2 regions of the Quatrionicoccus australiensis genome follow, and region 2 is predicted to be linked to the other one. Evidence: predicted binding sites of a transcription regulator. Region 2 holds the regulator's gene; the other holds the start of a gene.
What was found. The regulator HrcA, encoded in region 2, represses chaperone genes, less so after heat shock. The targets are predictions, from matches to a motif close to TNTTAGCACTCNNNGNCNNNGAGTGCTAANA.
Positions count from the first base shown of each region.

Region 1: rpoH (RNA polymerase sigma factor RpoH) is a predicted target of HrcA. The motif match lies at 1,083-1,113, and genes of this name have one in related genera.

Region 1 is NZ_CP075188.1:3,819,645-3,826,871, reverse strand. It holds gene KI612_RS18105 (outer membrane protein assembly factor BamE) at 1-49, opposite strand, end outside; gene rpoH (RNA polymerase sigma factor RpoH) at 185-1,048, opposite strand; gene KI612_RS18095 (co-chaperone GroES) at 1,345-1,635, shown strand; gene groL (chaperonin GroEL) at 1,708-3,360, shown strand; gene KI612_RS18085 (DUF485 domain-containing protein) at 3,562-3,879, shown strand; gene KI612_RS18080 (cation acetate symporter) at 3,876-5,561, shown strand; gene KI612_RS18075 (response regulator transcription factor) at 5,888-6,559, shown strand; gene KI612_RS18070 (sensor histidine kinase) at 6,560-7,227, shown strand, end outside.
Region 2 is NZ_CP075188.1:3,280,629-3,287,855, forward strand. It holds gene recN (DNA repair protein RecN) at 1-1,641, opposite strand, end outside; gene KI612_RS15670 (NAD kinase) at 1,648-2,559, opposite strand; gene KI612_RS15675 (acyl-CoA thioesterase) at 2,692-3,180, shown strand; gene hrcA (heat-inducible transcriptional repressor HrcA) at 3,255-4,283, shown strand; gene hemH (ferrochelatase) at 4,283-5,386, shown strand; gene trxC (thioredoxin TrxC) at 5,441-5,884, shown strand; gene KI612_RS15695 (VCBS repeat-containing protein) at 5,937-6,995, shown strand; gene KI612_RS15700 (methyl-accepting chemotaxis protein) at 7,041-7,227, shown strand, end outside.

The DNA of each region.
Region 1 (7,227 bases), 540 kb from region 2:
CGTTTGCGGCGCTCAGCGCGGCGAGGCAAAGGAATGCGGCAAGTTTCAAGGTGGTAACTCCTTTTCGCGGGCGGACGGCAATCCTAGCAGCTTCGTTTGCGAAATGAGCATGGCATTGGCGAGTCCAGCCTGCATCAACAAAAAGGGGAGCCGAAGCTCCCCTTTCTGGATGTCCTGTACGGGATCAGGCCGCTTCGGCCAGCGCGCCGCGCATCTTTTGCAGCGCCTTGACTTCGATCTGGCGGATACGCTCGGCCGACACCGAGAACTCGTCGGCCAGGTCGTGCAGCGTTGCTGCTTCGCCGTCATGCAGCCAGCGCGCCTCGATGATGCGGCGGCTGCGCGCATCGAGTGTGCCAAGCGCTTCCTGCAGGCCTTCGTTCTGCTGCCGGGCAATCGCCTTGTTCTCGATGACGCGGGTCGGCTCGTAGCGCGAGTCGGCAAGGTAATCGATCGGCGCGAAAGCTTCGTCGCTGTCGTCCGGGCTGCCTTCCAGCGCCAGGTCGCGGCCGGTCAGGCGGGTTTCCATCTCGACCACTTCTTCCGGCTTGACGCCGAGACGGGTCGCCACTTCGCCGGCCTGCGTGCCGGACAGCGTATCGACGCCTTCGTAGTCGTTCTTCAGGCTGCGCAGGTTGAAGAACAGCTTGCGCTGCGCCTTGGTCGTCGCCACTTTGACCAGGCGCCAGTTCTTCAGGATGTATTCGTGAATCTCGGCCTTGATCCAGTGCATGGCAAACGAAACCAGACGCACGCCGCGCGTCGGGTCGTAGCGTTTGACTGCCTTCATCAGGCCGATGTTGCCTTCCTGGATGAGGTCGGCATGCGGCAGGCCGTAGCCGAGATAGCCGCGGGCAATGGAGATGACGAGGCGAAGATGCGAGAGCACGAGCTGGCGGGCCGCTTCCACATCACCTTCATCATGGAAACGCTCGGCCAGCCTGATCTCCTCAGCCTCGGAAAGCATGGGGTAACGGTTCGCGGCCTGGATATAGGCATCGATGTTACCGACTGCTGACGGGATGGGAAGCGCCAAGGCTTGGGTCATAGCGTGGTTTTCTCCTTCAAGGGTTGCAAATACATTCTAGCACTCGCTGCCTGTGAGTGCTAATAGTGGAAAAAGTTTCCCGAGCCGTGTTATTGCCATGCCGAATCAAGGTGAGTCGATTCGTCAGCCGGGTGGCTGAGAATCTCTATTTTATGGTCGCCTCTTGAAATCCCGGGGGGGCGACCTTATTATTTAGCACTCACCGGATGCGAGTGCTAACAAAGCCCGCTCCGTTCCCGGGCGCCTTCGGGTGTGCCGGCCAATTTCATCTCTGTGAACCACGAGGAGTTAGTCTTATGAATATCCGTCCTTTGCACGACCGTGTGATCGTCAAGCGCGTTGAAGCCGAACGCACCACCGCTTCCGGCATCGTCATTCCTGATTCCGCCGGCGAAAAGCCGGATCAGGGCGAAATCCTGGCCGTTGGCCCGGGCAAGCGCGACGACAACGGCAAGCAGATCGCCCTGGACGTCAAGGTGGGTGACCGCGTTCTGTTCGGCAAGTACGCCGGCCAGTCCGTCAAGGTCGATGGCCAGGAAGTCCTGGTCATGCGTGAAGAAGACATCATGGGCGTTCTGCAGAAGTAATTCCTGCACCCCGAGAAGCTACGGTTGGCCAGCGGTCAACCGGAAAAACAGATCAAAATTCAGGAGCTATAAATGGCAGCTAAAGAAGTCAAATTCGGTGATTCCGCCCGTGCCCGCATGGTCGAAGGCATCAACATCCTGGCTGATGCAGTCAAGGTTACCCTCGGCCCGAAGGGTCGCAACGTCGTGCTCGAGCGTTCCTTCGGCGGCCCGACCGTCACCAAGGACGGCGTTTCCGTCGCCAAGGAAATCGAACTGAAAGACAAGTTCGCCAACATGGGCGCCCAGATGGTCAAGGAAGTTGCTTCCAAGACCTCCGACATCGCCGGTGACGGCACCACGACCGCAACCGTTCTGGCCCAGGCCATTGTCCGCGAAGGCATGAAGTACGTTGCCGCCGGCATGAACCCGATGGACCTGAAGCGCGGTATCGACAAGGCTGTGGTCGCCACCATCGCCGAACTGCAGGCTTTCTCCAAGCCCTGCACGACGACCAAGGAAATCGCCCAGGTCGGTTCCATTTCCGCCAACTCCGATGCTGACATCGGCGAAATCATCGCCAATGCCATGGAAAAGGTCGGCAAGGAAGGCGTCATCACCGTTGAAGACGGCAAGTCCCTGGCCAACGAACTCGACGTCGTCGAAGGCATGCAGTTCGACCGCGGCTACCTGTCGCCGTACTTCATCAACAACGGTGACAAGCAGCAAGCCCTGCTCGAAAACCCGTTCGTCCTGCTTTTCGACAAGAAGATCTCGAACATCCGCGACCTGCTGCCGATCCTGGAACAAGTCGCCAAGGCCGGCCGTCCGCTGCTGATCATCGCTGAAGATGTCGATGGCGAAGCCCTGGCTACCCTGGTCGTCAACAACATCCGTGGCATCCTGAAGACCGTTGCCGTCAAGGCCCCGGGCTTTGGTGACCGTCGCAAGGCCATGCTGGAAGATATCGCCATCCTGACCGGCGGTACCGTGATCGCCGAAGAAACCGGCCTGACGCTGGAAAAGGCTGTCCTGAAGGATCTGGGCCAGGCCAAGCGCATCGAAGTCGCCAAGGAAAACACCACGATCATCGACGGCGCCGGCGAAGCTGCTGCCATCGAAGCCCGCGTCAAGCAGATCCGTATCCAGATCGAAGAAGCCACTTCCGATTACGACAAGGAAAAGCTGCAGGAACGTGTTGCCAAGCTGGCTGGCGGCGTTGCCGTCATCAAGGTTGGTGCAGCGACCGAAGTCGAAATGAAGGAAAAGAAGGCTCGTGTTGAAGATGCCCTGCACGCTACCCGCGCTGCCGTGGAAGAAGGTATCGTCGCCGGCGGCGGCGTTGCCCTGATCCGCGCCCGTGCTGCCGTTGGCAAGCTCAAGGGTGACAACCACGATCAAGATGCCGGCATCAAGATCGTGCTGCGCGCCATGGAACAGCCGCTGCGCGAAATCGTCGCCAATGCCGGTGACGAGCCGTCGGTTGTGGTCGACAAGGTGCAGCGTGGCAAGGGTAACTACGGTTACAACGCTTCCACCGGCGAGTACGGCGACATGGTTGAAATGGGCGTGCTGGATCCGACCAAGGTCACCCGCACCGCACTGCAGAACGCCGCTTCCGTGGCTGCCCTGATGCTGACCACCGAATGCATGGTTGCTGAACTGGCTGATGACAAGCCGGCCGGCGGCATGCCTGACATGGGCGGTATGGGCGGCATGGGTGGTATGGGCGGCATGGGCATGTAATTGCCCCGTCCAGGCCTCACCGTTTGAGAAGAGCCCCGCCTTGCGCGGGGCTTTTTTTGTCTGGTGCCTTGTTAATGCTACCTGCAATAAATTAACTATTTCGAAATCGCTTACGCGCTGTAAGTTGGCTGTAAGACGCTCCGCCTAAATTACGCTCCGCAGCAATGCCTCTATAAACAATATAGTCTGAGGAGCAAATCAATGTCACAGCACACCGGCAGCTATGCGCAGATTCGGGACAACCCGAAATTCAAGTCGCTGATCGCCAAGCGTAACGCCTACGCGTTCATGATGACTTCGCTCATGATGATCGTGTACTACGGCTACATCCTGTTGATCGCTTTCAACAAGGAGTGGCTGGCCACGAAGATCGGCGAGGGTTACACCACTTCCATCGGCATCCCGATGGGTCTGGGCGTCATCATTTTCACCATTGTTCTCACCAACATCTACGTACGTCGTGCCAATACGGAATTCGACGACGAAGCCGCCCAAGTTCTGAAGGAGGCCGGTCAGTGAACGCCAACTACAAACACATCCTGGGCGGCCTGATCGCCCTGCTGGCAGCCGGCGCCGCCGCTGCTGCCGGTGCCGATCTGGGTCAGACGACCCAGCAGGCAACCAACTGGACCGCGATCGCCATGTTCGGCGCCTTCGTCGGTTTCACCCTGTACATCACCAAGTGGGCCGCCGGCAAGACCAAGACGGCTGCTGACTTCTACACGGCCGGCGGTGGTATCACCGGCTTCCAGAACGGCCTGGCAATTGCCGGCGACTACATGTCTGCCGCTTCCTTCCTGGGTATTTCCGGTCTGGTGTTCGCCAACGGCTTCGACGGCCTGATCTTCTCGATCGGCTGGCTGGTCGGCTGGCCGATCATCACCTTCCTGATGGCTGAGCGTCTGCGCAACCTCGGCAAGTTCACGTTCGCTGACGTGGCTGCCTACCGTTTCGCCCAGACCCCGGTTCGTTCCTTTGCCGCTACCGGCTCCCTGGTCGTCGTCGCTTTCTACATGATTGCGCAGATGGTTGGTGCCGGTCAGCTGATCAAGGTTCTCTTCGGTCTGGAATACACCTACGCCGTGATCATGGTCGGCATCATCATGATGATGTACGTGCTGTTCGGCGGTATGACCGCAACGACCTGGGTGCAGATCATCAAGGCCGTCATGCTCCTGACCGGTGCGACCTTCATGGCCGTCTCCGTGCTGCTGCAGTTCGGTTTCAGCCCGGAAGCGCTGTTCACCAAGGCTGTTGAAGTTCACTCCAAGCACGACGCCATCATGTCGCCGGGTGCCCTGATCAAGGATCCGATTTCCGCGATCTCGGTCGGTATGGCCCTGATGTTCGGTACGGCTGGTCTGCCGCACATCCTGATGCGCTTCTTCACGGTGCCGTCTGCCAAGGAAGCTCGCAAGTCCGTGGGTTGGGCGACCACCTGGATCGGCTACTTCTACATCCTGACCTTCATCATCGGCTTCGGCGCCATCGTCAATCTGGTGCAGAACCCGGCTGACTACTACGTCGGCGGCGAAATCGCCAAGGGCCTGAAGGGCGGCGGCAACATGGCTGCTGTGCATCTGTCCAAGGCTGTTGGTGGCGACCTGTTCCTCGGCTTCATCTCCGCCGTGGCCTTCGCAACCATCCTCGCTGTGGTGGCTGGTCTGACCCTGTCCGGTGCTTCTGCCGTGTCGCATGACTTGTACGCTACGGTGTTCAAGAAGGGCCAGGCTTCTTCCGAAGACGAACTGCGCGTTTCCAAGATCACCACCATCTGCCTTGGCGCACTGGCTGTTGTTCTCGGCATCCTGTTCGAAAAGGAAAACGTGGCTTACATGGTGATGCTGGCTTTCGCCATCGCCTGTTCTGCCAACTTCCCGGTTCTGTTCATGTCCGTTCTGTGGAAGAACTGCACGACCAAGGGCGCTACCATCGGTGGTTTCGTCGGCCTCTTCGCCGCCGTTGCCCTGACCGTGATGTCGGCCAACGTCTGGGAAGCCGTGCTGCACAACCCGAAGGGCTCGGCTCCGTTCCCGTACTCTTCGCCGGCCATCTTCTCGATGACCCTGGCTTTCTTCACGATCTGGCTCGTGTCCATCCTGGACAACTCCGAGCAGGCCAAGAAGGAACGTGCCCTGTTCCCGGATCAGCTGATCCGTTCGGAAACCGGCCTGGGTGCATCCACCTCCGGCGGTCACTAAGCCGACAGCTCGCTGTCAGCAAAAAGCCCGGGTTTCGACCCGGGCTTTTTTTCGTCCTGATTTTGGCAATAAAAAGGCAGTCGACCGCCTGGGGTGAAAATACAGTGGACGTGCTTGTGCACTGCGGAAATTGCAGTGCAGTTTATTTGTTAGACTTGTCAGGCTTTTTAGGGGAAAAAAACGGTAGGGGGTTACCCAGTGCAGGATCGGGCCACCCCCTGAGCTGCGGTTGAACCGCAGGCTCCGAGACCATAAAAGGAGAACAGCCCGCGCAGAATAATGCAGCAGGCTTACAAAAATCTTACGCGAGTACAGGCAACGAACAAATGCGCATTCTTATCGCTGAAGACGACACCATCATTGCCGACGGTCTGGTGCGCTCCCTGCGCCAGGGCGGCTACGCCGTCGACTGGGCACCCAATGGCCTGGAGGCTGATGCAGCCTTGATGACGGTTTCCTACGATTTGCTGATCCTTGATCTCGGCCTGCCCAAGCTGCCGGGCCTGGAAGTCCTCAAGCGTCTGCGCTCGCGCAATTCGCAGGTGCCGGTGCTGATCCTGACCGCGCTTGATGGTACGGGTGACCGTGTCAAAGGGCTCGATCTGGGGGCGGATGACTACATGGTCAAGCCCTTCGAGCTGGTCGAGCTGGAGGCGCGTGTGCGGGCTCTGACCCGGCGTTCGGCCGGTACCACGCCGACCATTCAGTGCGGCCTGCTGACCTATGACCAGGTGGGGCGGGTGGCGCAGATCCAGGGACACTCGCTGGACCTGTCAGCACGCGAAATCGGTTTGCTGGAGGTTCTCCTGACGCGCATGGGACGTCTGGTCAGCAAGGATCAACTGGTCGATCACCTGTGCGGCTGGGGGGAGGAAGTCAGTCACAATGCCATCGAGGTGTATGTGCATCGCCTGCGCAAGAAGCTGGAGGCAGGTGGCGTCAAGATTGCGACCGTGCGCGGTCTGGGCTATTGCCTCGAGCGGCCACAGGGTGAGTAATTGAGCAATCTTTCCGGCAGCGAAACCGAGCGCTCCCTTTTTGGCGAAATCCTTGACTGGATGCTGGCGCCGCTGCTTTTTGTCTGGCCGCTCAGCATCGCCTTCACGCATTACTTCGCCAACAACGTCGCCAATTTCCCCTACGATCAGGCCTTGCGTGAGCACGTCGCGGCGATTGCCCGCCAGGTCAAGCTGGTTGGTGGCAAGCCGGTACTGACCCTGCCGGCATCGGCGCGTGCGCTGTTGCGGGCGGACGAGACCGACAGTGTCTATTTTCATGTCGTGACGCAGGATGGAAAGCTGCTCGCCGGCGACAAGGAGTTGCCGATGCCGACGCTGGAAATTGCAGACGACTCGCCATTCTCCGGCGAAATCTATCTGCGTGATGCCGAGTACAACGGCCAGGATCTGCGTATGGCCTACACCTATCTGGCCGACGCTCAGCTGCCGCGCGGGCGCTGGATTGTGGTCGAAGTGGCCGAAACCACCGAAAAACGCACGCAGCTTGCCAACAAGATCGTGGCCAGCGTGATCCTGCCGCAATTCATCATCATTCCGCTCGCCGTCATGCTGGTCTGGTTCGGCCTGTCGCGCGGCTTGCGGCCATTGACCCGGTTGCGCCAGATGATCGAGACACGCGAGCCGGCGGATCTTTCGCCGATTGCGAC
Region 2 (7,227 bases):
CAGTTCGCGGGCGTGCTGGCGGGTGATCTCGGTAATTTCGACACCGCCCAGCATGCGGGCAATTTCCTGCACCCGACCGCCCTCGTCGAGGGGCGCAATGGCACTCAGCGTCACGCCGTCGCGCGTCGCCTTGCTCACCTGCCATTGCCAGTTGGCCTGCGCCGCAACCTGCGGCAGATGCGTCACGCACAGCACCTGACGCTCGCCGCCGAGTTCATGCAACAGGCGACCGACGATCTCGGCAACACCGCCACCGATGCCGACATCGACCTCGTCGAAAATCAGGGTCGGCACGCTGGCCGAACGCGAGGTCAGCACCTGGATGGCCAGACTGATCCGCGACAATTCGCCGCCCGAAGCCACCTTGGCGAGCGGCTTGGCCTCGTTGCCGGCGAGACCGCCAACACGGAATTCGACCTGTTCCAGCCCGTAGGCCTGGCCGTTCTCGATGGGCAGCAAGGCCACTTCGAAACGCCCCGATGACAGCGCCAGCTGGCGCATCACTTCGCTGACCGCCAGCCCCATCTCGGTCGCGGCTTTTTGCCGTCCACTGGAGAGTTGACCGGCCAGCGCCAGATACTCCTTCTGCGCCGCCGCCGCGCGTGCCTGCAGCGCCGCCAGATCGGCAGCCACTTCGAGTTCGCCCAGACGGCGCTGCCAGCCGGCCAGCAAGGCCGGCAGTTCGGGCGGCTGGACGCGATATTTGCGGGCATTGGCCATCACTGCGTCCATGCGCCGCTCGACTTCGGCCAGCCGGGCCGGATCGAGATCGGCACGATCGGCATAGCGGCGCAGGGTCGAGACCGCTTCCGACAATTCGGCCTGCACCGATTGCACCAGCGCCGCCACTTCTTCCAGCGCCGGATCGTATTCGGCCAGGCTGGTCAGACGCGTCGCCACGCTGTCGATCTGGCGCTCGCAGGCGCCCTCGTCTTCGGCCAGCACGCCGAGCGCGAACTGCGCACCGTCGATCAGGCTGGCGGCATGCGCCAGGCGGCGGTGCTCGACATCGAGCCCGGCCCATTCATCTTCGCCGAAGGACAGGGCGGCCAGTTCGCGCACCTGCCATTCGAGCTGTTCGCGTTCGCGCGCCAGCGCCTCGGCACCTTCGCTGGCTGCGGCCAGCGCCTGGCCGGCTTCGCGCCAGACGCGGAAGGCGCTGCCGACCTCGCGCACCAGACCGCCCAGACCGGCATGGGAATCGAGCAGGGCGCGCTGGGCGTCGCTGCGCAACAGGGATTGATGCGCATGCTGGCCGTGAATATCGACCAGCCATTCGCCGACTTCGCGCAATTGCTGCGCGGTGGCCGATGAACCGTTGATGTAGGCGCGCGAACGGCCGCCGGCATCGACGACGCGGCGCAGCAGCAACTCGCTGTCAGCATCGAAATCATTGGCGAGCAGCCAGGCGCGCACCTCGGGCAAAGCAGAAATATCAAAGGTCGCTGCCACTTCGGCCTTGTCGCAGCCGGAACGGATCACGCCGGCATCGGCGCGCTCGCCGAGCGCCAGGGTCAGCGCATCGATCAGGATGGACTTGCCGGCCCCGGTCTCACCGGTCAAGGTGCCAAAACCGGTCGAAAACTCGAGTTCCAGGCGGTCGACGATGACAAAATCGCGAATGGTCAGGTGGCGCAACATCGGAAATCAGGGGCCTTTCGGGCGCTCGCTCCAGTGCAGCTTCTGGCGCAGCATGGCGAAGTAGCTGTAACCGGGCGGATGCAGGAAGCGGATGGAATAGCCGGAACGCTTGATGCGCACGCAATCGTCGCGCGCCAGATCGAGCGTGACCTGGCCGTCGAAGTGCACGCGCGGATCGTCGGCATTGGCGATGCGCAGCTCGATATCGGCGCTGTCATTGACGATGATCGGCCGGTTGGTCAGCGCATGCGGACAGAGCGGCACGAGCGCGATACCGGCCAGGGTCGGATGCATGATCGGGCCGCCGGCCGACATCGAATACGCCGTCGAGCCGGTCGGCGTGGCAACGACCAGCCCGTCCGAACGCAGGTTGTAGATGAATTCGCCGTCGATGAAGAGTTCGAACTCGATCATGCGACCGATCGCCCCCTTGTCCACGACGACGTCGTTGAGGGCCAGGTTGGACGCGATTTCCTTGCCGTCGCGGATCACCTCGGCGGCCAGCAGCATGCGATTTTCCGGCATGAAGCGGCCGTCGAGCAGATCGTCCATGCAGGTCAGCATGTCGTCGCGGGCGATATCGGTCATGAAGCCGAGCCGGCCCTGATTGACGCCGACCAGCGGCACGCAGTAACGCGCCAGGCGGCGCGCCGCGTTGAGCATGGTGCCGTCGCCTCCGAGCACGATGGCGAGGTCGGCATGCGCGCCGATGTCGTTGAAGCCACAGGTCACCCAGCGCGACAGATCGACCTTGCGCCCGATGTGCTCCGCCGTCTCGCGTTCGATGAAAACGCTGACGCCCCGCTCGTGCAGGTATTCGGCCAGACGACGCAAGGACTCGGCAATTTCCATACTGTGGTATTTGCCGACCAGTGCAATCGTCCGCGGCGCGCGGATGGAAGCGAAGCTTCTGTTCATGGCCCGAATTCTTGCATAAAAATCGCCGCGCGCGCTCGGTCGATCGCCATCTCCCTGAAGCGGAGGACAGAGGCAACGGTACACCGACAAAGCGCAGTAAGATTCCCCTTCCCATTTTTACCGCACAAAGCCATGCATCTCCCCGACCACCAACTCAGCATGACCGTCCTGATGACGCCCGACATGGCCAACTTTTCCGGCAATGTACACGGCGGCACCATCCTCAAGCTGCTCGACCAGGTTGCCTATGCCTGCGCCAGCCGCTACGCCGGCGAATATGTCGTCACCCTGTCGGTCGACCAGGTGATGTTCCGGCAATCCATCCATGTCGGCGAACTGGTGACCTTCCTGGCCAGCGTCAATTACACAGGCCGTACGTCGATGGAAATCGGCATCAAAGTGCTCACCGAGAACATCCGCGAACACAGCGTGCGCCATGCCAACAGCTGCTTCTTCACGATGGTCGCCGTGGACGAACAGGGCAAGGCGACGCCGGTGCCGCCGCGCCAACCGGAAACGCCAGAAGAAAAACGCCGCTTCCAGGCCGCCATCCTGCGCCGCGAACTGCGCCAGGAGTTCGAATCGCGCCGCCTCGCCCTCCATCCGGTCGACGTCGCGTAATTGCCCTTTTTCCGGCGGCTGCCCGCACAAATGAAGGGCAGCAGCCCCGCAGGTTTTTTGTACAATCCCCAGCCATGATGGATGATCGCTCCCGTACCCTGCTCAAGACGCTGGTTGAACACTACATTGCTGATGGCCAGCCGGTCGGCTCGCGGGCGCTCTCGAAGTTTTCCGGACTCGACCTGTCGCCGGCCACCATCCGCAACGTCATGGCCGACCTCGAGGAAGCCGGCTTCGTCTCCAGCCCGCACACCTCGGCCGGGCGCGTACCGACGGCGCGCGGCTACCGTCTGTTCGTCGACAGCCTGCTCACGGTACGACCGCTCGAAGCCCGCCAGATGGGCGCCATGGAAGATGCACTGAGCGGCCAGCCGGCCAGCCAGATCATTTCCAGCGCCTCGCAGCTGCTTTCCGGCCTGACCCATTTTGCCGGCGTCGTCATGGCGCCGCGCCGGGGCGCCAGCCGCATCCGCCAGGTCGAATTCCTCAGCCTCTCGGAAAAACGCATCCTGCTGATCATCGTCACCATGGATGGCGATGTGCAGAATCGCATCCTCAACACCGACAAGAACTACTCGCCATCCGAACTGGTGACCGCCGCCAATTACCTGAACCAGAATTTCGGCGGCATGGATTTCGAGCAGATCCGCCATCGCCTGACCCAGGAAATCCAGCAGCTGCGCGACGACATCAGGCCGCTGATGACGCTGGCCCTTGAAGCCGGCGATGCCGCGCTGTCGGAAAACCCGGCGCCCTATGTCATTTCCGGCGAAAAGAACCTGCTCGACGTCGAGGAACTTTCCTCGAACATGAAACGCCTGCGCGAACTGTTCGACCTCTTCGACCAGCGTTCCAGCCTGATGCGTCTGCTCGACGTCTCCAACCGTGCCGAAGGCGTGCAGATCTACATCGGCGGCGAATCCGGCATCGCCCCGCTCGACGAATGCAGCGTCATCGCGGCGCCCTACACCGTCGACGGCCAGATCGTCGGCTCGGTCGGCGTCATCGGCCCGACCCGGATGGCCTACGAACGCGTCATTCCCATCGTCGACATTACCGCCCGCCTGCTTTCCAGCGCCCTCTCCTACCAATCGGACAACTGATGCCACGTTTTCTCACCGAGCCGCCGCACCGTCACGGCACGGCGGCCACCACCGCCGTCGTCCTCGTCAACCTGGGCACACCGGATGCGCCGGACGCCCCGTCGCTCAAGCGCTACCTGCGCCAGTTCCTGTCCGACCCGCGCGTCGTCGAGATTCCCAAGCCGATCTGGTGGCTGATCCTGAACGGCATCATCCTCAACATCCGGCCAAAGAAATCGGCCGCCAAATACGCCTCGGTCTGGATGCCGGAAGGATCGCCGCTGCGCGTCCATACCGAACGCCAGGCCAAGCTGCTCGCCGGCTACATCGGCGAACGCGGCCATCACCTGACCGTCACCTGGGCGATGCGCTACGGTTCGCCATCGATTCCCGATGTGCTGTCCCGCCTCAAGGCGGGCGGCGCGACACGCATCCTGCTCGTCCCGATGTATCCGCAGTACTCGGCGAGCACGACCGCCACCGTCGTCGACGAGGCCTGCCAGTGGCTGACGCAGATCCGCAATCAGCCGGAACTGCGCTTCATCCGCAATTTTCACGACGACGCGGGCTACATTGGCGCCCTTGAGCAAAGCGTGCGCAAGCACTGGCAGGCGAGCGGCCAATTGAGTGCCGACGCCCGCCTGATCATCAGCTTCCACGGCCTACCCAAACGCAGCCTCGATCTTGGCGACCCTTACTACTGCGAATGCCAGAAGACGGGCCGCCTGCTCGCCGAACGCCTGCAGCTGCAACCCGAGCAATATAAAGTCTGCTTCCAGTCACGCTTCGGCAAGGCCGAATGGCTGCAGCCCTATACCGCCCCCACCCTGCAGGCACTGGGCAAGGAAGGCGTGCGCCGCGTAGACATCATTTGCCCCGGCTTCACCGCCGACTGCCTGGAAACCCTGGAAGAAATCGCCCAGGAAGGCCGCGACGACTTTCTCGCCGCCGGCGGCAAGGAATACCACTACATTCCGGCGCTCAACGAGAACAACGACTGGCTGCATGCCCTGACCCGCCTCGTCGAGCAACATCTCGGCGGCTGGCCAAGCAAGGCGGAAATCGATCCGAAGGCACAGGAGCTGACCGCCAGTCTGGCCGTCAAGCACGGCGCCCACTCTTGAAAATCGGGGCACCGGCCCACACATCAGGAAAACCTGATAAACCGGAGCCCCTCGATGAGTGAAAGCCTGCATGTCGTCTGCCCGCACTGCGCGGCAGTCAACCGTCTTCCCGCCGCCCGTTTGGGCGAGCATCCGAATTGCGGACAATGTCGGCAAGCGCTGTTTTCGGGCTCGCCGATCGAGTTGACCGCTGGCAACTTCGAACGCCAGGTCGGGCGCAGCGATCTGCCGGTCGTCGTCGACTTCTGGGCCCCCTGGTGCGGCCCCTGTCGCAGCATGGCCCCGGCCTTTGCCCAGGCCTGCGCCGAACTCGAACCGCAGGTTCGCTTCGCCAAGCTCAATACCGAGAACGAACAGCAACTGGCCGCCCGCTTCAACATCCGCAGCATCCCGACCCTGGCCGTTTTCAGGAACGGTCGCGAAATTGCGCGCCAGAGTGGCGCGCTTGACCTGAACACGCTCAAAAACTGGGTTCGCGCCAGTCTTAACAAAACTTAACTTTCCGGGCCGGGGGCCGTTAACCAAGGAACATATCCCCCGGAGGCCCGCCATGAAAATCGCCAGCGCCCAGCTGCAAATGAGTGCATCGCACAGCAGCACGCAACGCCACGAAGTTCGCGAATCGATGCAGATGTGGGTTGGCCAGCGCCGGCCGAACACCGAGGCGCAGACCCGACCACAAATCACCAACAGCGCGCCCGTCACGCTCTCCCAGGCGGGACTGCAGAGCCAGTCTGCGGACGCCATCAGTTCGGGCATCGACTCGGCGGTCGACAACGATCCAATGCTGAATTTGATCCGCAGCATGATGGAATACCTGACCGGGAAAAAATTTCACAGTTTTGACCCCGGCCAGTTGCATGCCAGCAGCGGATCCACTACAGCCACACCGGCGGCCACCTCCGGCACGACAAGCCCCCCCCCTGCACCTGCGGCCGGCTATGGCGTAGCCTATGACTACCATGAGTCCTACAGCGAAACGGAGCAGACCAGTTTCTCGACCACGGGCAGCGTGCAAACCGCCGACGGACGCAGTATCAACTTCAATCTCGAACTGTCGATGTCGCGCAGCTACTACGAGGAGAGCAACGTCAGCATCCGCCTCGGCGACGCCGCCCGCCAGGTCGACCCGCTGGTCCTGAATTTCGCCGGCAACGCCGCCCAGCTGACCGACCAGCGCTTTGCCTTCGACCTGAACAGCGACGGCCGCACGGAACAGATCAATTTCGTTTCCCCCGGCAGCGGCTTTCTGGTTTTTGACCGCAACCACGACGGCACCATCAACAATGGCAAGGAAATGTTCGGCCCGAGCAGCGGCAACGGCTTCAGCGAACTCGCCGCCCTCGATGATGACAAAAATGGCTGGATCGACGAAAACGATGCCGCATTCGGCCAACTCCAGGTTTGGACACGTACCACTGATGCAAAAGAGCAACTGCTGTCGCTGAGCGAAGCCGGAGTGGGTGCTATCGCTCTGGGGAACGTTGCGACGCCATTCAGTCTAAAAAATGACAGCAATCAGCTCCTTGGCAAAATTCGCAGTTCCGGTATATTTTTGCAGGAAGACGGAAGCGCTGGCACAATCCAGCAAATAGACCTGACAGCCTGATAAGATGGTCGCTATCGAGGGGACACAATGCCGAGGTTTGGTGACATGAAAATATGGATACGCCTGACGGCTGCCATCTGGCTGACACTGGCCATCATCTGGACGATCATCATCGTCTGGGCTACGCAAGTTAATCGCGACACGGCCATCCGGCAGGCTCAGGATTTCTCGCAAAGCATCCATGAAATGACCATGGCCGGCCTGACCGGCATGATGATCACCGGCACGGTGG